One region of the Bradyrhizobium sp. USDA 4461 genome, then DNA from elsewhere that is predicted to be linked to it. Evidence: predicted binding sites of a transcription regulator. Region 1 holds the regulator's gene; each other region holds the start of a gene.

Region 1 (7,472 bases):
CCGGAACGGTGCCGGGTCACAGGCGTCACTGGAGATCGCTTCGGGGCGTGGCGGTTTGCGTGGCTTTCACATAGTAAAGAGGGAATTGGCGTGGCAGACATGGCTGTTCAGGGCGATGTGATGGAAGCCGCGGGACCTTACGATCGCGCCAAGGCCCTCAGTGCCTTTAAGCTCGGTGATCTCACTTTCTATTGGATCACCCGCATCTCGGCGATCTCGGTCCTGTTGATCCTCGGCGGCATCATCCTGTCGCTGATCGTCGGCGCCTGGCCGGCAATGAAGGAATACGGCTTCGCCTTCCTCTGGACCCAGCGTTGGGCGCCCTCGGCCGATCCGCCGGTGCTCGGCGCGCTCGGCCCGATCTACGGTACGCTGATCACCTCGGTCATCGCCATGCTGATCGCGATCCCGGTCGGCATCGGCATCGCCGTGTTCCTCACCGAACTCTGCCCGCAGTGGCTGCGCCGCCCGATCGGCATCGCCATCGAGCTGCTCGCCGGCATCCCCTCCATCATCTACGGCATGTGGGGCTTCTTCGTGCTCGGCCCGTTCCTGGCCAACACGTTCCAGCCGTTCATGATCCGGATCTTCGAGGGCGTTCCGGTGCTGGGCGCGGTGTTCGCCGGCCCGCCGTCCTATCTCAGCCTGTTCAACGCGGCGCTGATCCTCGCCATCATGGTGCTGCCGTTCATCACCGCGATCTCGGTCGACGTGTTCAAGACCGTGCCGCCCGTGCTCAAGGAAGCCGCCTACGGCATGGGCTGCACCACCTGGGAAGTCGTCCGCAGCGTCGTGATCCCCTACACAAGGGTCGGCGTGATCGGCGGCATCATGCTGGCGCTCGGCCGCGCGCTCGGCGAAACCATGGCGGTGACCTTCATCATCGGCAACTCGTTCCGCATCTCGTCGTCGATCTTCGCGCCGGGCACCACGATCTCGGCGGCGATCGCTTCCGAATTCGCCGAGAGCGACGGCCTGCACCAGTCCGGCCTGATCCTGCTCGGCCTGTTGCTGTTCGTGCTGACCTTCTTCGTGCTCGCCGGCGCGCGGCTGATGCTGATGCGGCTCGAGAAGAAGGCGGGGAAGTGACGCCATGAACCCGATCTACAAATCCCGCCGCCGCAGCGACATCATCATCCGCACGCTCTGCGTCGGTGCGGCGCTGTTCGGCGTCACCTGGCTGGCGCTGATCCTGATCACGCTGCTCTACAACGGCCTTGCCGGCCTCAGCGTGCAGCTGTTCACCCAGAACACGCCGCCGCCGGGCTCGACCGACGGCGGTCTGCTCAACGCCATCGTCGGCTCGGTCATCATGACCGTAATCGGCGTCGGCATCGGCGCGCCGCTCGGCCTGTTCGCCGGCACCTACCTTGCCGAGTACGGCAAGCACGACAAGCTCACCTCGGTGATCCGCTTCATCAACGACATCCTGCTCAGCGCGCCGTCGATCATCATCGGCCTGTTCATCTATGGTGCGGTGGTGGTGCCGATGCGCGGCTTCTCGGCGATCGCAGGCAGTCTTGCGCTCGCCGTGATCGTGATCCCGGTCGTGCTGCGCACCACCGAGGACATGCTGCTGCTGGTGCCCAATCCGTTGCGCGAGGCGGCCTCCGCGCTCGGCCTGCCGCGTTCGCTGGTGATCAAGCGGATCGCTTATCGTGCTGCGCGTAGCGGCTTGATCACCGGCGTGCTGCTGGCGACCGCGCGTGTCGCCGGCGAGACCGCGCCGCTGCTATTCACCGCGCTGTCGAACCAGTTCTTCAGCTGGGATTTGACCAAGACGATGGCCAACCTGCCGGTGACCATCAACAACTTCGTGCAGAGCCCCTACGCCTACTGGAAGGAACTGGCGTGGAGCGGCGCACTGCTCATCACCTTCACCGTGCTCGCGTTGAATATCGGCGCGCGTATCCTTGGTGCCGAAAGGACCGCAAAATGACCGAGCTTTCCGTCTCCACGACTGTCGCGGGCCACGTTCCCCAGGTGCCGCTTCCGGACGCGCCGCCGAAAGTCACGGTGCGTAACCTCAATTTCTATTACGGCGAGCACCACGCGCTGAAGAACATCAACCTGACGCTCGGCACCAACCGCGTCACGGCGTTCATCGGACCGTCGGGCTGCGGCAAGTCGACCCTGCTGCGCATCTTCAACCGGATGTACGACCTTTATCCGGGCCAGCGCGCGGTCGGCCAGCTGATGCTGGACCAGACCAACATCCTCGATCCCAAGCTCGACCTCAATCTGCTCCGCGCGCGGGTCGGCATGGTGTTCCAGAAGCCGACGCCGTTCCCGATGACGATCTACGAGAACATCGCCTTCGGCATCCGCCTCTACGAGAAGATCTCGAAGTCCGAGATGGACGACCGGGTCGAGAAGGCGCTGCGCGGCGGCGCGCTGTGGAACGAGGTCAAGGACAAGCTGAACGCCTCCGGCCTGTCGCTGTCCGGCGGCCAGCAGCAGCGGCTGTGCATCGCGCGCACCGTGGCGGTGCGTCCCGAGGTGATCCTGTTCGACGAACCGTGCTCGGCGCTCGATCCGATCTCCACCGCCAAGGTCGAGGAGCTGATCCAGGAGCTCTCCGAGGATTACACGATCGCGATCGTCACCCACAACATGCAGCAGGCGGCGCGCGTCTCCGACAAGACCGCCTTCATGTATCTCGGCGAGCTGATCGAGTTCGACGACACCAACAAGATCTTCACCTCGCCGAGCGATCGACGCACCCAGGACTACATCACTGGCCGGTTCGGCTGACCGGGCTGAGGAGACAGATGATGGCTTCTGAACACACCGCCAAGGCATTCGACAGCGACCTGCAGGAGTTGACCCGCCTGGTCGCCGAGATGGGCGGCCTCGTCGAGCGGATGATCACCGAGTCGGTCGACGCGCTGATCCGGCGCGACGTCGCGCTCGGCAAGCGCGTGGTCGCCGCCGATATCGAGATCGACAATCTGCAGCGCGTCATCGAAGAGCGCGCGGTGCTGACGATCGCGCGGCGCCAGCCGATGGCGATCGATCTGCGCGAGATCGTCAGCGCGATGCGCGTCGCCACCGACCTCGAGCGGATCGGCGACCTCGCCAAGAACATGGGCAAGCGCGTCGCGGCGCTGGAGAGCGATTTCCAGCCGCTGAAGCTGATCCGCGGCCTGGAGCACATGACCGACCTCGTGCTGTCGCAGGTCAAGTCGGTGCTCGACGCCTATGCCGCGCACGATCTGCCGGCGGCGATGAACGTCTGGAAGGGCGACGAGGAGGTCGATGCGATCTGCACCTCGCTGTTCCGCGAGCTGCTCACCTACATGATGGAAGATCCGCGCAACATCTCGTTCTGCATCCATCTGATGTTCTGCGCCAAGAACATCGAGCGGATCGGCGATCACGCCACCAACATCGCCGAGACTGTGTTCTACATGATCGAAGGCCAGCAGATCACCGACAAGCGCCCGAAGGGCGACATGACCAATTTTGCCACCACTGTGCCGGGTAACTAGGACATCATCCGCACGCGCGGAACCGGATTGTCTTCGACAAGTCGTTTCCGCGGGGATTATGCTCAAGAAGCTAAGTGTTTCGGTTTGCGTCTGGGCAACAGATCACCACAGAGAAAGAACTTAGACCGATGAGCGCACGCATTCTGGTAGTCGAAGACGAGGAAGCGCTAACGACGCTGTTGCGCTACAACCTCGATGCGGAAGGCTACGATGTCGAAACGGTGGGGCGCGGCGACGATGCCGATACCCGCCTCAAGGAGCGCGTTCCCGACCTCGTGGTCCTCGACTGGATGCTGCCGGGCCTGTCCGGCATCGAGCTGTGCCGCCGCCTGCGGGCGCGGCCCGAGACCAAGCAGCTTCCGATCATCATGCTGACCGCGCGCGGCGAGGAGAGCGAGCGGGTGCGCGGTCTGGCCACCGGCGCCGACGATTACATCGTCAAGCCGTTCTCGGTGCCGGAGCTCCTGGCGCGGGTGAAGGGCCTGCTGCGCCGCGCGAGCCCGGAGCGGCTCGCCACCGTCCTGACCTATGGCGACATCGAGCTCGACCGCGAGAAGCGCCGCGTCGCGCGCTCGGGCCGTCCGATCGATCTCGGGCCGACCGAGTATCGGCTGCTCGAATTCTTCCTCGAGCATCCCGGCCGCGTGTTCAGCCGCGAGCAGCTGCTCGACAGCGTCTGGGGCCGCGACATCTACATCGATGAGCGCACCGTCGACGTCCATATCGGCCGCCTGCGCAAGCTGCTCAATCCGGGCCGCGAGCAGGATCCGATCCGCACCGTGCGCGGCGCCGGCTACGCGCTCGACGACCGCTTCGCGAAAGCCGAGCCGCAGCCGTAAGTCGCCTTTCCGGCGAGAGCCGTCATCGTCATTGCGAGCGGAGCGAAGCAATCCATCGCGCCACGAGCGGCGGCTCGTTATCGCGTGAGGTGAGCACACTGTCCGGCTCCCTCCCTCCTTGCGGGGGAGGGTGGGGAGGGGCGCGTGTGCTCACCTTACGTCGCGCAGTGCGCTTGACCTGGGCTATGTGCCCTTGATGTTCATTCGCTCACAAAAAATCCCCGCTTGTGCGGGGATTTGTTTTTCAGGTCTTCCGTAGTTTTCCCGAGGGCTACTTGATCTGCGGCTTCGCCGACGGCCGGCGGCGATCGGCGGCGGGCTGGTAGGCGACGCGGGAATGATGCGCGCAATAGGGCAGGCCGGCGAGCGCCTTGCCGCCGCAGAAGAAGAATTCCGGGCTCGAGGGATCGCCGACCGGCCAGTGACAGGTGGCCTCGTTGAGTTCGAGCAGCGACAGCCGCTGGCTCATCGGCACCACGTTGTCGAACGAGATCGGATCGGGCTCCATCTCGACCTCGAAGGCGTGCGCGAGCGCGGTGTTGCCGCGCGAGACCGGGCGCGCCACTCGCATCATGTGCTGGGCGGGGCGCGCCTTGCGCTGCCGCGGCGCCGCCGTGGAGGGTGCCTTGGCGCGGCCGGAGAGGCCGAGCCGGTGCACTTTGCCGATCACGGCGTTTCGCGTCACATTGCCAAGTTCCGCTGCGATCTGGCTGGCCGAAAGGCCAGACTCCCAGAGCTTCTTCAGCTGCTCGACGCGATCGTCGGACCAGGTCAATACCGTCATCGCATTCTTCCTTTCGCATGGCGCCGGCCAGTCATTGGAGCGGCGCTGCGAGCCAAATCTGGACAAATATCCCTGCGGCCAGAATCCCTTAGCCCTCGCCGGGCGCGGTGTTGCGCCCGAACGTTTACGCGAGACACAAAGGCTACTTAGAGGGTCCAGTACTGCCGCACGAGATGTCGTACCCGACAGGCCAAACGCTACAATATGGCGTGACTCTGGCGCAAGAGTCCGCGGCCGTGCGTCCACATGTTCCGACAAAGTTAAGCATTGCTGTGAGGCTTTTCCACCGCACCGGAATGCTCCGGATTGCGCTCGTTCGGCAGCGCAGGAAGCCCGGCAAAGGACCGGCTCCTGGCGATTGACACGGACCCGCCGCAGCATAGAATGTTGCCCACGTGCCGCCCGCAAAGGCGGCCGTTTTGTTTTCCGAAGCTGGCCGTTGCTGCGCTGGCGTCAAGGCGCGCGGCAATTGTCGGCTTCAAACCGGCAGTGAACGCCATGACCAACGCCTCGTCGCATCTGCTTCCCGTCTTCGCCAGGGTCGATCTCGGCTTCGAGCGCGGTGAGGGCGCCTGGCTGATCGCAACCAACGGCGACCGCTATCTCGATTTCACCTCGGGCGTCGCCGTCAACGCGCTCGGGCATGCGCATCCGCATCTGGTGAAGGCGCTGCAGGAACAGGCGACCAGGCTCTGGCACATGTCGAACCTGTTCAAGAGCCCGGACGGCGAGGTGCTCGCCGCGCGGCTGTGCGAGCAGAGCTTCGCCGACTTCGTGTTCTTCTGCAATTCCGGCGCGGAGGCGATGGAGGGCGTGATCAAGCTGGTCCGCCACTATCACTTCTCCAAGGGCCATGGCGAGCGCTACCGCATCATCACCTTCGAAGGCGCCTTCCATGGCCGCACGCTGGGCACGCTGGCCGCGACCGGCGCGGCGAAATATCTCGAAGGCTTTGGCCCGCCGATGGACGGCTTCGACCAGGTGCCGCATGGCGACATCGAGGCGGTGAAGAAGGCGATCGGCCCGCACACCGCCGGCATCCTGATCGAACCGGTGCAGGGCGAGGGCGGGGTGCGCTCGGCGCCGCAGGCGTTCTTCAAGGCGCTGCGTGCGCTGTGCGACGAACATGGCCTGCTGCTGGCGTTCGACGAGGTGCAGACCGGCATGGGCCGTACCGGCGATTTGTTTGCCTACAAGCGCACCGGCGTCACGCCGGACGTGATGTCGCTCGCGAAGGCGCTCGGCGGCGGCTTCCCGATCGGCGCGGTGCTGGCGACCGCGAAAGCGGCCGAAGGCATGGCGCCGGGCTCGCACGGCTCGACCTTTGGCGGCAATCCGCTGGCGGTCGCCGCCGCCAATGCCGTGCTCGACGTCATGCTGAAGCCCGGCTTCTTCGAGCATGTGCAGAAGATGTCGCTGCTGCTCAAGCAGAAGCTCGCCTCCGTGGTCGACCGCTATCCCGGCGTGCTGTCGGAAGTGCGCGGCGAGGGCCTCTTGATCGGCGTCAAGGCCGTGGTGCCGTCGGGCGACCTGATCGCCGCGCTGCGCAGCGAGAAGCTGCTCACGGTCGGTGCCGGCGACAACGTGGTCCGGTTCCTGGCGCCCCTGATCGTGACGGAAGCCGAGATCGACCAGTCGATCGTCTCGCTCGAGCGTGCCTGCGCGACATTGTCGGCAGCGCAGCCGAGGAAGGCCGGATGATGAGCAAGCCGGTCCGTCACTTCCTCGACATCAACGAGCTGCCGCTCGCCGAGCTGCGCAACATGCTGTCCGCCGGCGCCGCCATGAAGGCGAAGCTGAAGGCGCATGAGAAGGGCAAGAAGCCGCTCGAGGGCAAGACGCTGGCGATGATCTTCGAGCGCCCGTCGACCCGCACCAGGGTGTCGTTCGACGTCGGGATGCGCCAGCTCGGCGGCGAATCCATCATGCTGACCGGCGCCGAGATGCAGCTTGGCCGCGGCGAGACCATCGCCGACACCGCGCGCGTGCTGTCGCGCTATGTCGATGCGATCATGATCCGCATCCTCAACCATGACGCGCTGCTCGAGCTCGCCGCCCACGCCACTGTTCCCGTCATCAACGGCCTGACCCGGCGTTCGCATCCCTGCCAGGTGATGGCGGATCTCATGACCTATGAGGAGAACCGCGGCTCGATCGAGGGCAAGACGGTGGCCTGGACCGGCGACGACAACAACGTGCTGGCGTCCTGGGCGCATGCCGCCGAGCGGTTCAAGTTCCAGCTCAATGTCGCGACCCCACCGGAGCTGTCGCCGAAGAAGCCGATGCGCGACTGGATCAAGGCGACCAATGCCCCGATCATGCTCGGCACCGATCCGGAAGCCGCCGTCCGCGGCGCCG
Region 2 (7,472 bases), 3.3 Mb from region 1:
GACGGCGCGCGTGCGCGGCGGATGCTTCAAATTGTCTGCTTCGATCGACTCAGCCGAGAATTGTTTTTCTTCCGATTTTCCCGATCGCGTTATGCCGCACGCTATCCACAGCAGTTTGTCGTGCAAACGACTCGACGAAGGTTTACACTTCTCGGCAAGGCAGCGCGCGTGTTGAGTCAGCACGTCTGTCCATTCCAGAGCACGCAAGAAACAACATTCGGGAGATGCGCCATGAATCGTCAAGATTCAGTCCGTCAGGACATTGGCTATATGCCTCGCGAAAATCCCTGCGCGCAATGCGGCAAGCCGATCGCCCGCCCCGATTGGGTCGAGCACAGCGAAGGCCGCACGTCTTATCTGTGGAATTGTCGCGCCTGCAATTACCGCTTCGAGGCGGTCGCGATCTACGACCACACGCAACTCACGCCGCTCGCCGCCTGAACGCTGCTCGCCTCGCCTGATCAGGCTGCGGTTCGCTGCGGCGGCTGCAACGGTTGCTGATGCGCCGGCAATTCGATCCGGACCACCAGCCCGTGCGGAGTGCGATCGTGCAGCGACAGCGTGCCGCCATGCGCGAGCACGATGGCGTTGGCGATCGACAGGCCGAGGCCGAAGCCTTCGGCTTCGTCCATGTTGCGCGCCTGGTCGCCGCGCACGAAAGGCTCCATCACGGTCGACTTGTGCGCATCCGAGATGCCGGGGCCGTCGTCCTCGATGTCGACGACGAGGCGGTCGGGCCTGACGTCGAGGCGAACGGTCACCTCGCCGCCGAAGCGCGCAGCATTGTCCACCAGATTGGTGATGCAGCGATGCAAATCGGCGGGCCGCGCGGTCGCCATCGCGTGCTGCGGGCCCTCGTAATTGACCTTGTGTCCCATGTCGACGAACTGGTCGGTGACGAGGTGCAGCGTGCTCGCGATGTCGACCAGCGTCATCTCCTCGAGCTTGCGGTCGTTGCGCAGGAACGACAGCACCGATTCCAGCATCGAGCGCATCTGGTCGAGGTCGCGCAGCATGCGGTGGCGATTGGTCTCGTCCTCGATGAATTCGGCGCGCAGTCGCATCCGCGTGATCGGCGTGCGCAGATCGTGGCTGATCGCGGCCAGCATCTTGGTGCGGTCGTCGATCAATGCGGTGATCCGCTCGCGCATCCGGTTCAGCGCCTTGGCGAGCGAGCGGATCTCCTCTGGCCCGCGCTCGGGCAGCGGAGCTTCGGCGCCGTTCAGGCTGAAGGTCTCGGCCGCCTTGACGAACGACGACAGCGGCGCGGTCAGCGCCCATGCCGCCCACAGGCCGAGCAGGGTGACGCTGATGACGGCGAACAGCACCGTCATCATCCACGGACCGCCCCAGAACGGCCGCATGTGCTGATCCGGCATCAGGTTGGCGGCGAACATCGCGCCGTCGGGCAGGCGGATCGCGACGCGGCGGATCTCGCTGTCATGCGGCGCAGAACCCGCCTCGCGCGGCAGCGAGAAGACGCGATAGCCGGCCCCGAGCCGGCGCAGCGCGTGCAGGCTCGGCGCGTCCGTCTCGGCGAGCGCGCCGGCGTCGGCCGGCAGGTCGCCGACCGCAAGCTGCGGGAATGCGCGGGCGATGTCGGCCTGGAGCCGCGGCCGCTCCGATGCCGGAGCATGCCCGAGCAGTTGCGCGGCGGCGGCGAGTTGGGTGTGCCAGCGATCCGACGCATCGGGCCGATCCGGGCGATGGATCAGGAAGGTGGCGGTGATGATCAGATGCAGCGCGACGATCGAGACGACGACCAGCGCCGCCATCTGGGCGCCGATCCCCCGCAGACTCAGCACGCGCAGCAGCTTCATGGTCAGTTGCTCGTCGCGGCAACCGCCTCCACCCTCGGAGTGAACACATAGCCGCCGGAACGCACCGTCTTGATCATGGTGGCTTCCTGCGGATCGGGCTCGATCTTGCGCCGGATACGGCTGACCAGCACGTCGATCGAACGCTCGAACGAGCCGGCGCTGCGGCCCTGCGTCAGGTCGAGCAGGCTGTCGCGCGACAGCACGCGGCCGGGCCGTTCGCAGAAGGTCCGCAGCAGGTCGAACTCGGCGCTGGTCATGGCGACGCGCGCGCCGTCGGGGTTGCGCAGCTCGCGCAAGCGGATGTCGATGCGCCAGCCGAGGAAAGTCAGCGTGGTCGCGCCCTCGATCGCGCTGGCGTTGCGCGCGGCGGCCTGCCGGCGCAGCACCGCGTTGATCCGCGCCAACAGCTCGCGCGGGTTGAACGGCTTTGCCAAATAATCGTCGGCGCCCATCTCGAGGCCGAGGATGCGGTCGACGTCCTCACCGCGCGCGGTCAGCATGATGATCGGCGTCTGCGACTCCGCGCGCACCTTGCGGCACAGGCTGAGGCCGTCCTCGCCGGGCAGCATGACATCGAGCACCAGCAGATCGACGCGGTGATCGGTCATCGCCTTGGCCATCTCGCGGCCGTCGGAGGCGGTCGTGACGTGGCAGGAATTGGTGCGGAGATATTTTGCGATGAGGGACCGCGTCTCGCGATCGTCCTCGACGACTAGGATATTGGGCGCAGCCTGGGTCATACCGATCTTTTGTCCGTGATTCGGGGAAAGCGGCTCAGGAATTTTGTTTCAGTGTGTTTCTAAGTCTTGCCCAGCCGATCGAGTTAAACAGGTCCCCGGCGGGGAGAAAAGTTAGCGTTCTGTCATCAAGCTAACGCGTTGATATCCGGGCCGAACTCCAACCGGCTCGGACCGGGAGGCGTGACGGCCAGGGCAGCCGGAAAAAGGCAAGGCTCGCTGTCATATCGGGGCCGGAACCCGTTTGCCCGGCGACGCGTTATTTCTCTTTCAAGCCAAGGTCCGGGCCATGGTCCGGGCCAAGTTTCGGGCAAGGGCTCAGATAAGGGCTCAGGTTGAGGAGGGTGAAATGGCTGTCGAGGTCAGGACAAGGCCGCATCAGCTGATTGCAAGCGACCGGGTTGAGGGGACCGCGGTGCGCCGCGCCAATGGCGACATGATCGGCCACATCGAGCGGCTGATGATCGACAAGATCTCGGGCAAGGTGTCATACGCGGTGCTGAGCTTCGGCGGTTTCCTCGGGATCGGAACCAACCTGATTCCGCTGCCGTGGGGCCGGTTGCACTATAACCCGAAGTTCGAGGCCTATGAACTCGACATCGAGGATGACGAGTTGAAGCGGGCGCCGTCGTTTCGCGCCGACAAGGATTTCGACTGGGGCGATCGCTCGCAGGAAGTCGAGCTGCATCGCTTCTATGGCGTGCCGCCCTATTGGGGCGGCTTCTGATCGCACGGCGACCGGCGCGCGCGGGATCGACGGATGTCGATCGCTGATGCCCGCTCGGGCGCGCGTGCATGCCGCGCGGTTCGCCGGGACGACTTAGTGAGCCAAACATCGTCACATCAGGGACTGCGCGTCCGGCGCAGTCGTGAGGCTCAACCGCAGCCTAGTTGAGATGCGGCGATCGCTTTCGTCAAGCACTGCAACGTCCCGTCTATCGAAAAGTTGCCGGTGCATGCTGCACCGTGACCGTGTTCCGTCATACCGGAGCGGCTTTTGAGCGCAGGCGCAATAGGAACGGTCGCTGACATCACGGGTTCTCCCAGCATCGATTGTGCGAACTGAGGAGAGCGCAACCATGTTGATCAAATCAATCATCGCCGGCGTTGCCGGCTCGGCTTTGCTTGCGACCGTCGCGGTCGCGCAAACGCCCGCCGACAAGACCGACAACAAGATGTCACCGCCGGCATCGACGGCGGCCACCTCGCCGAACACCTACAAGGGTGACTGGCGCGCGTCGAAGGTCGTCGGCCTTAGCGTCTACAACGACAGTAACGAGAGCGTCGGCTCGATCAATGATCTCCTGATGGACAAGGGCGGTGCCATTAAGGCGGTCGTGATCGGCGTCGGCGGTTTCCTGGGTGTCGGCGAGCACCTGGTCGCGGTGCCGATCGACAAGGTGAAGTTCGTCAACGAGCCGGTCGCCTATACCGGTGCTGCGAACACCGGCAGCACGAACAAGTCGACGACCACAACGGGCGCGGCCCCTGCGGCATCGTCCTCGAAGCCGAATCCCTGGTATCCGGATCACGCGGTGTTCAGCGCGACCAAGGATGAGCTGAAGGCGATGCCCGAGTTCAAGTACTCGACCGACTGACGCATAGCGCATGACGTGAAAGACAAGCGCGCCCGGTGATGCCGGGCGCGCTTTTGTTGCGCAGGCTTCACCGGCCGAGCTCGCGCAGGTAAGCCGCGCGGGCGGCGACGCCGGTGTGGGTGAAATCCGTGAACACCCCGTCGACGCCGAGACGGAAGAACTTCAGATATTCAAGGGCCGGATCGCCGTGGTAGTCGGCGGCGAGATATTTCTTCTCGTTGCGGAACGTGAAGACATGCACGAACAGGCCGAGCCTGTGCGCGTCGGCGATCACGCTGGTTGCGTCCTGCGTCCTGGCGTCCGCCGTCGAACCCTTGGTCGGCTTGCCGTCGGCGCTCTCGTCCGTCCAGGGCGAGATCTTGTACGGCACGATATAGGCCTTCCACGGACCGATGCCGTCGGCATAGGTCTTGATCTCGGCGAGGCCTTCCGGCGTCAGCATCGTATCGAAGGTGCGGCTGTCGCCCGCAACCGTCCAGTCGTAGGGGCGGGAATTGGCGATATTGTTGAGCAGCACCTTACCCGTCCTGAAGTCGACGCCGTTGCCGTCGATCAGCTGGACCTGCCGTGTTTCCAGTCCGTGGCTGCGCATGTATTTCAGGCTGCCGGGCTCGAAGCTCTGCACGATGATCGGCGCGTCCTTTGAATTGAGGCCGTTCTCCTTGATGATCTTGATCAGGGCGTCCTCGAGCGGACGGCTGCCGGGCGCGCCGCAGCCATTGGCGATCGCCTGGGCATTGTTCCAGGTCGGGTTCTTGGTTTCCGGATAGACCGAGATCGAACGTCCGGTCGCCTTGCTCTTGGCCTTGGCGATGTCGATGATGTCCTGGAAGCTGATGATCGGAAACTTGCCGTTGAACAGTTTCGGCCGCTCGTTGGCTGCATCATAGGTGGTGCCGGCGATCCAGGTTCTCAGCTCGGCCATGGTGAAATCGGTGATCGACCAGTCGTTGGTGTGATCATCGCTGTCGACGATCAGCGCCTTCAGCACCGACTTCGGATCGGCCGGATCGAGGAGGTCGGTGGGATATTCAGCCGGGCCGCTGGTCTGGGTTTGCACCCATTTCACCTTGACGCGGACGCCCGGCGTCGTGCGTTTGCGTTTGGCGACGTCCGCATTGGTCTTCGCCACTTCGGCAACGTTGGTGTTGTCGCCGAGCCATGGATTGTGGCGCGCCACCAGCACGCAATCCTTGGTCAGATGCAGGTCTTCTTCGAGCGAGTCGGTGCCGAGGTCGGCGGCGAGCTCGTACGAGGCTTCGGTCTCCTCGGGCACCAGGCCCGGCACACCGCGATGCCCGATCACCAGCGGCAGCTTGCCGTCGACGGTCAGGAACGGTTTGGCGCCTGAAGGTGCCGGGCCGGTTTGCGCCGACGCGATCGACGGCAGCAGGATCGCCAGGGCCGTCGCGCCGAGCAGCATCGCTCCAACATGCATCTTTCGTCGCGAACAAAACTGCTTCACGGCCAAGTCTCCATCTCCAGCCTGGCATCGGGTTGATGCCACGAGCGCCCGAACCGACCAGGGCTGACGCTGTTGTCTTCTTGTCTCAATCTCCTGACAAGCGGATGACTGAGGGGAAGCGCGATCCAAACGAAAGAGGATGTGGATCGATCGATCTTCCAAGCTCGATTTTCTGAGGTCGCCGTGCGCAATCGAATGCGTCGACGGTGCGGCACCTGGGACAAGAAGAGGACCTTGCGCCGGATCGAGCAGCGGGCACCGCTTCACCTCGCCCCGCGTGCGGGGAGAGGTCGGAATGCATCGTTAGATGCATTCCGGGTGAGGGGGAGCCTCCGCGAGCGCGGTTATCGACGTGTACGCGGAGACAGCCCCTCACCCCAACCCTCTCCCGGTAAGAACGGGGAGAGGGAGCGCAGCGGCGCGCGCGTCAGTTCGACTTCACCAGCGGGCAGCCGCCCTTGTCGAGCGGGCGGAAGGCTTCGTCGCCGGGCACGGTGGCGATCAGCTTGTAGAGGTCCCACTCGCCCTTGGATTCCTCGGGCTTCTTGGTTTCGAACAGGTACATGTCGTGCACCATGCGGCCGTCGATTCGGATATGGCCGTTCTTGGCGAAGAAGTCGTTGATCGGCGTCTTGCGCATCTGCTCCATCACCTTCGGCGCCTCGTCGGTGCCGATGGCTTCGATCGCCTTCAGGTAATGCATGGTTGCCGAATAGAGGCCGGCCTGGATCATGGTCGGCATGTGGCCGACCTTCTCGTTGAAGCGCTTCGAGAAGGCGCGGGTCTCGTCGTTCATGTCCCAGTAGAAGGCGTCGGTGACGATCAGGCCCTGCGTCGCCTTCAGGCCCAGTGCGTGGGTGTCGGTGATTTCCATCAGCAGCGCGATCAGCTTCTGGCCACCCTGCGCCAGGCCGAACTCGGCGGCCTGCTTCAGCGCGGTGGTGGTGTCGCCGCCGGCATTGGCCAGCGCCACGACCTTGGCCTTGGAGGCCTGCGCCTGCAGCAGGAAGGACGAGAAGTCCGACGAGTTGAGCGGATGGCGCACGTCGCCGAGCACCTTGCCGCCGCTCTCCTTGACGACGTTGGCGGCATCGCGCTCCAGTGCCATGCCGAAGGCATAGTCGGCGGTGACGAAGAACCAGGTGTCCTCGCCGCGCTTGACCATCGCCTTGCCCGCGACGTTCGACAGCGCATAGGTGTCGTAGGTCCAGTGCACGGTGTTGGGCGAGCATGCGGTGCCGGTGATGTCGGAGGAGCCGCCGCCGGAATTGATGTGGATCTTGTTCTTCTCGCGCGTCAGCGCCGAGATCGGCAGCGCGACCGATGAGGTCGGCACGTCGAGGATCGCATCGACCTTGTCGTTGTCGTACCAGTTGCGCGCAATGCCGACGCCGACGTCGGGCTTGTTCTGGTGGTCGGCCACCACGACCTGGATCGGCTTGCCCTTGACCTTGCCGCCGTAATCGGCGACCGCCATCTCGACGGCGGCGACCGAGCCCTTGCCGGTGGCGTCGGCATAGAGGCTCGACATGTCGGTGAGCACGCCGAGCTTGACGACGTCGTCGGAGATCTGGGCGTTGGCTGCGGTGCCGGAGACCGCGAGCGCGAAGCCGGCCGCCGCTGCGGCCAAGAGCGATTTCATCGAGTTTGTCTCCCTGACTTTTCGTTGGTTGCTTCCACGGGGCACCTTCTATCCGGTGCGGCAACCTGTCGCAAAGACGACTTTTTGGGCATATGGGCTGCCGCTACTCGATGAGCGGAAAGCTGTTGCCCTCGCCCCGCTGGCGCGGAGAGGGCAAGGCTACAGTGCCGGCAATGCGGTGACGGCGGCCTTGATGGTGCCGTCGGTCTC
Region 3 (7,472 bases), 3.8 Mb from region 1:
GATCCGCAACACCTCGCAGCTCTCATCAAGTGATCGCGACGCGATCGCCGACTACATCAAGTCGCTGCCGCCGGTCGAGGGGCCGCCGAAGCCGACGAAGCCCGAGAAGAAGCCCTAGCAGCGGGTTCCTGTTTGAGCATGATCCGCTCGGAAAGCCGCTTCGCACTTTACCGGATCATGCTCTACTTCGCGCCGAACGCCTTGAAGGTTATGATGGTGAGGGTGTCCTGGATGCCCGGGATCACCTGAACCTTCTCGTTGATGAAATGGCCGATGTCGGTGTCGTGGTCGACATAGAACTTGACCAGGAGGTCGTAATTGCCCGCGGTGGAATAGATCTCGGACGCAATCTCGGCTTCCGCCAGCGCGTTGGCGACGGTGTAGGACTGGCCGAGCTTGCATTTGATCTGGACGAAGAAAGGAACCATCAAAGTCGTCTCCGGGGTTTTGGCCGACTATAGGCCAAAAACCGGCGGCCAAGGCAAGGGGACAGGAAGGGGCAAGGCAACGGCAACTCAAGGCCAACGCGCGGCAAAGTCAGGCGAACTTGCTGCCGGTGCGCGGCCGGGCTAGGACAGGCCATGGTCCCAATTGTCACGATCTTATTCGTCTCGACCGCCGGTGTCGCACGATGACGCCGATCGCGCTCACCATTGCGGGCTCGGATTCCTCCGGCGGGGCGGGTATCCAGGCCGACCTCAAGAGCTTCGCGGCGCTCGGGGTCTATGGCGCCTCCGCGATCACGGCGCTGACCGCGCAGAACACCACCGGGGTCAGCGGCATCCATCCGGTGCCGGCGGCATTCGTCACCGCCCAGCTTGATGCGGTGTTCTCCGACCTCGATGTCGGTGCGGTCAAGATCGGCATGGTGGCGCAAACTGAGACCATCGCTGCGATCGCCGAAGGGCTGACGCGCTGGGCGCCGCGCCACGTCGTGCTCGATCCGGTGATGGTCGCAACCTCAGGCGATCGGCTGCTGGCCGCCGAGGCGGTCGATGCGCTGAAGTCCATGCTGTTTCCACTGGCCTCGCTGATCACGCCGAACCTGCCGGAAGCGGCGGCGCTTTTGAACGAGCCGGTCGCCTCGACCGAAGCCGATGTCGAGCGGCAGGGCAAGCGATTGCTGGCGATGGGATGTCGCGCGGTGCTGGTCAAGGGTGGCCACAGACATGGTGCTGACAGCATCGACTATCTGATCGACGCCGAGCGCAGCATCGCGCTGTCGGCGCCGCGCGTCGCGACGGCAAACACGCATGGCACCGGTTGCTCGCTGTCGTCGGCGATCGCGGCAGGACTCGCGAAGGGTGAGACGATGGAGACTGCCGTGCGTCATGCCAAGGCCTGGATCACGGACGCGATCGCCGCCGCCGATCGTTTTGCCGTCGGCCACGGCCATGGGCCGGTGCATCATTTTCACAATTACTACTGATTGCCTGTAGCCCGGATGAAGCGCAGCGCAATCCGGGAATGAACCCTCCGCGCGCGAAGGCCCCGGATTACGCTCGTTTGCAACGGTGAAGCCCGTCATTGCGAGGAGCGTCAGCGACGAAGCAATCCATATCCCCGCTTGCGAGGCGATGGATTGCTTCGCTTCGCTCGCAATGACGGTGGACGAGAGCTCCCGTGCATTTCCGTAATGCCCGTTCCACACAGCGGCGACCGCCCGTGTCGCCAGATTGTCGCACGCCGCTGTTATCCGCATTGGAGGGGCGTACTGCTGATTCTCGTTAACTGTTTGTGGGGCCTTGGGTCGCGGGGATCGTCATCGCCTTGTCACAGGAATCTGTTAGGTGCACAGGCATGGGAAGTGACTCCTTGAGTGAAGAAAGCCCCGAGCGGCGCTTTCGCACTTTGTTTATCTCCGATGTCCATCTCGGAGCCCGCGGTTCGCAAGCCGACCGTCTGCTGGACTTCCTCCGCTCTCACGATGCCGACACGATCTACCTGGTTGGTGATATCGTGGACGGCTGGGCGCTGAAGTCGAACTGGTACTGGCCACAGACCCACAACGATTTCGTGCAGAAGATGCTGCGCAAGGCGCGCAAGGGCGCCAAGGTGATCTACGTCCCGGGCAACCACGACGAGTTCCTGCGCAAATATTACGGCACGCATTTCGGCGGCATCGATGTGGTGGAGAACACCGTTCACACCGGCGCCGACGGCAAGCGCTACCTCGTGATCCACGGCGACATCTTCGATCTCGTGGTGCAGAACGCGCGCTGGCTCGCCCATCTCGGCGACAAGGCCTACGACTTCGCGATCCAGATGAACCGCTTCGTCAACTTCTTCCGCAAGATGTTCGGCGTGCCCTATTGGTCGCTATCGCAATGGGCCAAGCTGAAGGTCAAGAAGGCGGTGAACTATATCGGCGCGTTCGAGGCGACATTGGCGGGAGAGGCGCGGCGTCACGGCTGCGACGGCGTGATCTGCGGACACATCCACTACGCGACGATTCATGACGAGCACGGCATCCGCTACATGAATTGCGGCGACTGGGTGGAGAGCTGCACCGCGCTCGCCGAGCATGAGGACGGCCATTTCGAGATCATCACCTGGACCGATCCGGTGCGCCGGATCGCGCCCGTTCCGCGAGTGACGGCACGCGCTGCATGACGCATATCCTGGTCGCGACCGATGCGTGGCATCCCCAGGTCAACGGGGTTGTCCGCACGCTGACCATGATGGCGCAGGCGGCGAAATCGCTCGGCGTCGAGGTGAGCTTCCTGACGCCGGACGAGTTCCGCACCTTCGCGATGCCGAGCTACCGCGATCTGCGGCTGGCGCTGCCCTACCAGGCCAAGGTCGCGAGCCTGATCGAGGCGGCCAAGCCCGACAGCATCCATATCGCGACCGAGGGCCCGATCGGGCTCTCGGTGCGCCGCTATTGCCGCAAGCACGGCCTGCCGTTCACGACTAGCTTCCATACCCGCTTTCCGGAATACGTGTCAGCACGCACGCCGGTCCCGGAGGCCTGGGTGTGGCGCGCGCTGCGCTGGTTCCACCGGCCAAGCCGGGCAGTGATGGCCGCGACCCCGGCCCTGGCGGCCGAGCTGCGCCAGCGCGGCTTCCGCAACGTGGTGCTGTGGTCGCGTGGCGTCGACACCGCTCTGTTCCATCCGCGCGACGTCGATCTCTGCCTGCCGCAGCCGGTCTATCTCAGCGTCGGCCGGGTGGCGGTGGAGAAGAACCTCGAGGCATTCCTCGATCTCGACCTGCCCGGCACCAAGGTCGTGGTCGGCGACGGCCCGGCGCGGGCGGCGCTGGAGCGGAAATATCCGGACGCCGTTTTCCTCGGCGCCCGCCATGGGGAAGAATTGGCTGAGATCTACGCCGCGGCCGATGTGTTCGTTTTCCCGAGCCGCACCGATGCGTTCGGTTTGGTGCTGCTCGAGGCGTTGGCGAGCGGCCTGCCGGTTGCCGCTTTTCCGGTCACCGGTCCTCGCGACGTGATCGGCGCGGCGCCGGTCGGCGTGCTCGACGACGATCTGCACCACGCCTGCCTCGAGGCACTCAGCATTCCGCGCCAGGCCTGCGTCGATTTTGCCGCGCTCCACACCTGGCAGGCGTCGGCCCGGGTGTTCATCGATCGCTGCATGAATGTCCGCCCCGCGCCGCCGGACGGTGAGGGGGAGGCATTGGAATTCGGTGCCGGAGAGCATCATTTTGCGGCATTGCCGGCGAGCCACCAAACCTCACGCTAAAGCGTCTTGCCGGGCTGCCTGCCGGCGCGATACAAATTGCGGATGACGGACACCGTTCTAAATCCACCCGTCGCTGCCGCGGACATTGATGCCGCCGCAAGGGTGGTCGCGCCGTTCGCGGTGCGCACGCCGCTGCTGACCTTTCCCGTTCTCAACGAACGCGTCGGGAGCCGGGTCTTCCTCAAGCCCGAGATGTTGCAGCGGACCGGATCGTTCAAGTTCCGCGGCGCCTTCAACAAGCTCGCCTCGATCCCACAGGACAAGCGGAGCAGCGGCGTCGTGGCGTTCTCCTCGGGCAACCATGCCCAGGGCGTGGCCGCGGCGGCGAAGATCCTCAACATGCAGGCGACCATCGTGATGCCTGCGGACTCGCCGCTCACCAAGCGCGAGCGGACCAAGTCCTACGGCGCAGAGGTCGTGCTGTACGATCGCGATCGCGACGACCGTGCGGCGATCGCCAGCGGCATCGCCAGCAAGCGTGGCGCGACGCTCGTGCCTCCCTATGACGATCCCTTGGTGATCGCGGGCCAGGGCACCGCCGGCCGCGAGATCGCCGAGGACATGGCCGCGCTCGGGCTTGTGCCCGACATCGTCGTGGCGCCGGCTTCCGGCGGCGGCCTGATCGCCGGTGTCGCCACCGCGGTGAAGGTCAAGTATCCGCAGGCCCAGGTGATCGTCGCCGAGCCCGCGGGCTACGACGATCATGCCTTGTCGCTCAAGGTCGGCCATCGCGAAGCGCATGCGGTTGCGCCGCGCACCATCTGCGACGCGCTGATGGCGATGATGCCGGGCGAGCTGACCTTCGCCATCAACAGCAAGCTGCTGGCAAACGGCGTCAGCGCCTCCGACGACGAGGTCGGTGCCGCCGTCGCGTTTGCCTATCGCGAGCTGAAGCTCGTGGTCGAGCCGGGTGGCGCAATCGGTCTCGCCGCGCTGCTGGCGGGCCGGATCGACGCCAAAGGCAAGAACGTCGTCATCGTGCTCTCCGGCGGCAATGTCGATGCCGACCTGTTCGCGAAGCTCGTCGCCTGAGATCAGCAGTTTGAAAAGAAGGGGGCAGGGCGGTGGTCGCACTGCCTCCGTTTCGTTGTGCTGCGGATCAGTGCCTGAACCCGCCACCGTGGCCGCCGCCGATTCCGCCGACGTGCGAGCCTGATGAACCCGAATGGAAGGCCGTATGGCTGCCGCCTGATCTCATCCGGTTGACTGGCATGCTCTGCCGCTCGGTGCGGACATGCTGCCTGCCGTTGCCTTTCATGACGGGGTTCGACGTGTTGCTGCCGGCATTCGTCGCAGGAAGGTTTGCGACTTTGCTCTTGCCGATCGAGCCCGGCATGCCGACCGGCTTCGCGCCGGGCGCGGGCATGGTCGCGATCTTTCCGGTCGCGCCTTGCGCGCCAGTATTGATCGGCCGGAAGGCCTGACGACTCGAAAGCCGCGTGAACTGCATCAGCGGGATTGCTTTCGGCTGCGCTTGCAGCTTCAGGGCCTGTTGCGCGTAGGGGCTGTTGCTAAAGTTGTCATGGAAGGTCTTGTAGGCGAACGGCGTGTTGGCGAGCACCGCCTTGTGCCAGGCCGCGACCTGCATCCAGTTGGTCAGCAGGAAGCGGATGCGGTCACACAGCGGATCGCGCGGATAGAGCCGGATGAATTCCTCATAATAGTCCGGCCGGCCCTCCGACAGCACGAAGTCATAGGCCTGGCGCACCGAGCGGTTCGGCAGGTTCGACGCCATCTGCACCACCGGGCCATTCGCCGGCGCGCGCGCCGCCGCCATCGCGGTGTCGCCGAAGAAAGTGAAATCGGAGGTCAGCGACGAGCTTTCCCACGGCGTCTGCCGGCCGTCGGTTGCCGAGTTGACCTCGAGGCGAACGCGCTTGAACAGCTGCTCGATCGGCAGATTGGGCTGGCGCGCCAGGCGCAGGAAGGCGTTGGTGTAAGGGCTGTGGCCGTCGTTGCTGCCGTCCTGCGCTTCCATGCCGGGCGCGGTCGAATAGCCGACGATCGAGCCGCTCGGCGCGTCAACGACGGCAAGGCCGCGGCCGGCATCGTTGACGTCAGGGAACGGGTTGTTGCGGCAGGCATCGAGCACCACGATGCGCATCCGGCTCGGGATGTTCTCGAGCGTGCCCATCACGTCGACGAGGCGCACCGAATTGCCGTCGAGATCGGACGGCGTCGCGATCCTGGCGTCGACCGGAATCAGATAGTTCTCGCCGGCGAGCTGCACGCCGTGGCCGGCGTAATAGATCATCGCGACCGTGTTGGGGCCGCGCGCGGCGACCTTGTCGGAAAAGTCCCGCAACACCTTCACCATGTCGCCCTGCCTGAGGTCGGTCGCGGCGATCACCTCGAAGCCGGCCGCGTTCAACAGCTCGGCCATCGACTGCGCGTCGTTGCCGGGATTGGCGAGCTTCGGTGCGTTCTGATAGTTGGCATTGCCGATCACCAGTGCGACGCGCTGCTCGGCTCCGCGCAACGCAGCGGGCGTCGTGCCAGCCGGCATCGCCGGTGACGCGGCTTGATCGACGGATTGCGCCGGCGCCTGCGCAGCATTGCCGACGGTGATGTTGCCGCTCTCGGCAATTCCTGCGCGGGGCGCAGCAAGGCTGAACAGGCCGAGCAATGCGGCCGATATCATCATCGATGTCAGGCGGACCATGGCGCACTCCTAGGCTGATCCCGGTGCGGGACCCGGTCGTGGGAGGCTAGGCGTAGATGCGGCCGCGGTACGTGAGCTGGGTCACGCAACGGAGGTGCGCGGTTGGAGATCGTCCGCGCTTACGAAAAGAACGCGATCTTCTCGGCCTGGCTCATGCGGCGGATCGGCGCGAGCGGGTCGTTGGCTGCGACATTCGGCTTCTTCAACAGGCCGCTCGCGATGATGGTCGAGCCGAGCGAGACTTCCGCTGCGGGCGCGGCGGCAGCCTCGACGGCGGGCGGGAGAGGCGGCGGCACGGGAGCCGGCGCTTCGGCAACGGCTGCGACCGCGACCGGTGCGGGCTCGACCTTGATCTCGGCCTTGATCTCAACCTTGGGCTCGGGCGCCGGTGCAGGCTCGGGCTGAATGGCGGGTGCCATCATTTCGGGCTCGGCCGCCATCGCCTCCGCGACGCGCATCTCCTCGGCTGCGCGCATCTCCTCTGCGATCGCCTCTTCGTCGATCGGATCGGGCGCGCCCATCTCCATCGCGATCAGGTCGAGCACCGCTTCGTCCTGGGCGTCGGCGGCGGCCTCGTCGGTGACGCGGGCAAGCTCTGCGGCTTCGGCTTCGGCCAGTGCGGCTTCAGCCTTGATCCAGGCTTCGCTCGGCTGCGGCGCAGCGGCTGGGGCCGGCTCAGCGGGGGGTATTGTAGCAGGCTCCTGAGCCGGCGCTGGCGGCGTGGCGGCCATCGTGGCTTCCGGGGGCGCACTATCGGCGGCGGCGCTTTCGGCCACCGGTGGCGGCGAGGGAGCAGCTGCGGGCGGCTCCGCGACCGGTGCCTCGGCCACAACAGGTTCGGCCGCGGGCGTCGCCTTGTCCGGATCGAACTCGCCGAGCCGGCGGGCCAGCGCCGCGAAGGCGGTCTCCAGCACGGCCTTGGCGTCATCAATCGACACCTCGGCGGCGCCGGCCTCGATCGCGCTGGCCTGCGAATCGATGATGTCGCAGATCCGGCCGTCATTGCCGATCTCGCGCAGCCGCCAGGAGATTTCGCGAATCACGCGCACGCCCTTGCGCACCGGCGCGAGGTTCTGTTCGAAGCTGATGCCGTCAAGCGCTGAGATGGC

What was found. Region 1 encodes PhoB, which activates phosphate uptake and scavenging genes when phosphate is short. Its sites were predicted from a motif close to TGTCATNNANCTGTCAT; they were not measured.
Region 2: the regulator PhoB is predicted to act here: its motif matches at 5,714-5,730, upstream of ACVINW_RS22535 (glycerophosphodiester phosphodiesterase family protein).
Region 3: the regulator PhoB is predicted to act here: its motif matches at 1,761-1,777, upstream of ACVINW_RS25060 (UDP-2,3-diacylglucosamine diphosphatase).

What each region holds. Positions count from the first base shown of each region.
Region 1 is NZ_JBSRXM010000001.1:1,627,473-1,634,944, reverse strand. Features, by position in the region: gene pstC (phosphate ABC transporter permease subunit PstC) at 100-1,089, shown strand; gene pstA (phosphate ABC transporter permease PstA) at 1,094-1,939, shown strand; gene pstB (phosphate ABC transporter ATP-binding protein PstB) at 1,936-2,754, shown strand; gene phoU (phosphate signaling complex protein PhoU) at 2,775-3,491, shown strand; gene phoB (phosphate regulon transcriptional regulator PhoB) at 3,620-4,330, shown strand; gene ACVINW_RS07715 (GcrA family cell cycle regulator) at 4,602-5,114, opposite strand; gene ACVINW_RS07710 (hypothetical protein) at 5,375-5,614, opposite strand; gene ACVINW_RS07705 (acetylornithine transaminase) at 5,613-6,815, shown strand; gene argF (ornithine carbamoyltransferase) at 6,815-7,472, shown strand, end outside.
Region 2 is NZ_JBSRXM010000001.1:4,880,479-4,887,950, forward strand. Features, by position in the region: gene ACVINW_RS22510 (hypothetical protein) at 232-441, shown strand; gene ACVINW_RS22515 (ATP-binding protein) at 462-1,820, opposite strand; gene ACVINW_RS22520 (response regulator) at 1,823-2,560, opposite strand; gene ACVINW_RS22525 (PRC-barrel domain-containing protein) at 2,907-3,284, shown strand; gene ACVINW_RS22530 (PRC-barrel domain-containing protein) at 3,637-4,155, shown strand; gene ACVINW_RS22535 (glycerophosphodiester phosphodiesterase family protein) at 4,223-5,620, opposite strand; gene ACVINW_RS22540 (ABC transporter substrate-binding protein) at 6,048-7,262, opposite strand; gene ACVINW_RS22545 (DUF4403 family protein) at 7,422-7,472, opposite strand, start outside.
Region 3 is NZ_JBSRXM010000001.1:5,414,307-5,421,778, forward strand. Features, by position in the region: gene ACVINW_RS25045 (c-type cytochrome) at 1-118, shown strand, start outside; gene ACVINW_RS25050 (Lrp/AsnC ligand binding domain-containing protein) at 183-428, opposite strand; gene thiD (bifunctional hydroxymethylpyrimidine kinase/phosphomethylpyrimidine kinase) at 632-1,429, shown strand; gene ACVINW_RS25060 (UDP-2,3-diacylglucosamine diphosphatase) at 1,801-2,613, shown strand; gene ACVINW_RS25065 (glycosyltransferase family 4 protein) at 2,610-3,701, shown strand; gene ACVINW_RS25070 (threonine/serine dehydratase) at 3,744-4,733, shown strand; gene ACVINW_RS25075 (caspase family protein) at 4,801-6,363, opposite strand; gene ACVINW_RS25080 (hypothetical protein) at 6,483-7,472, opposite strand, start outside.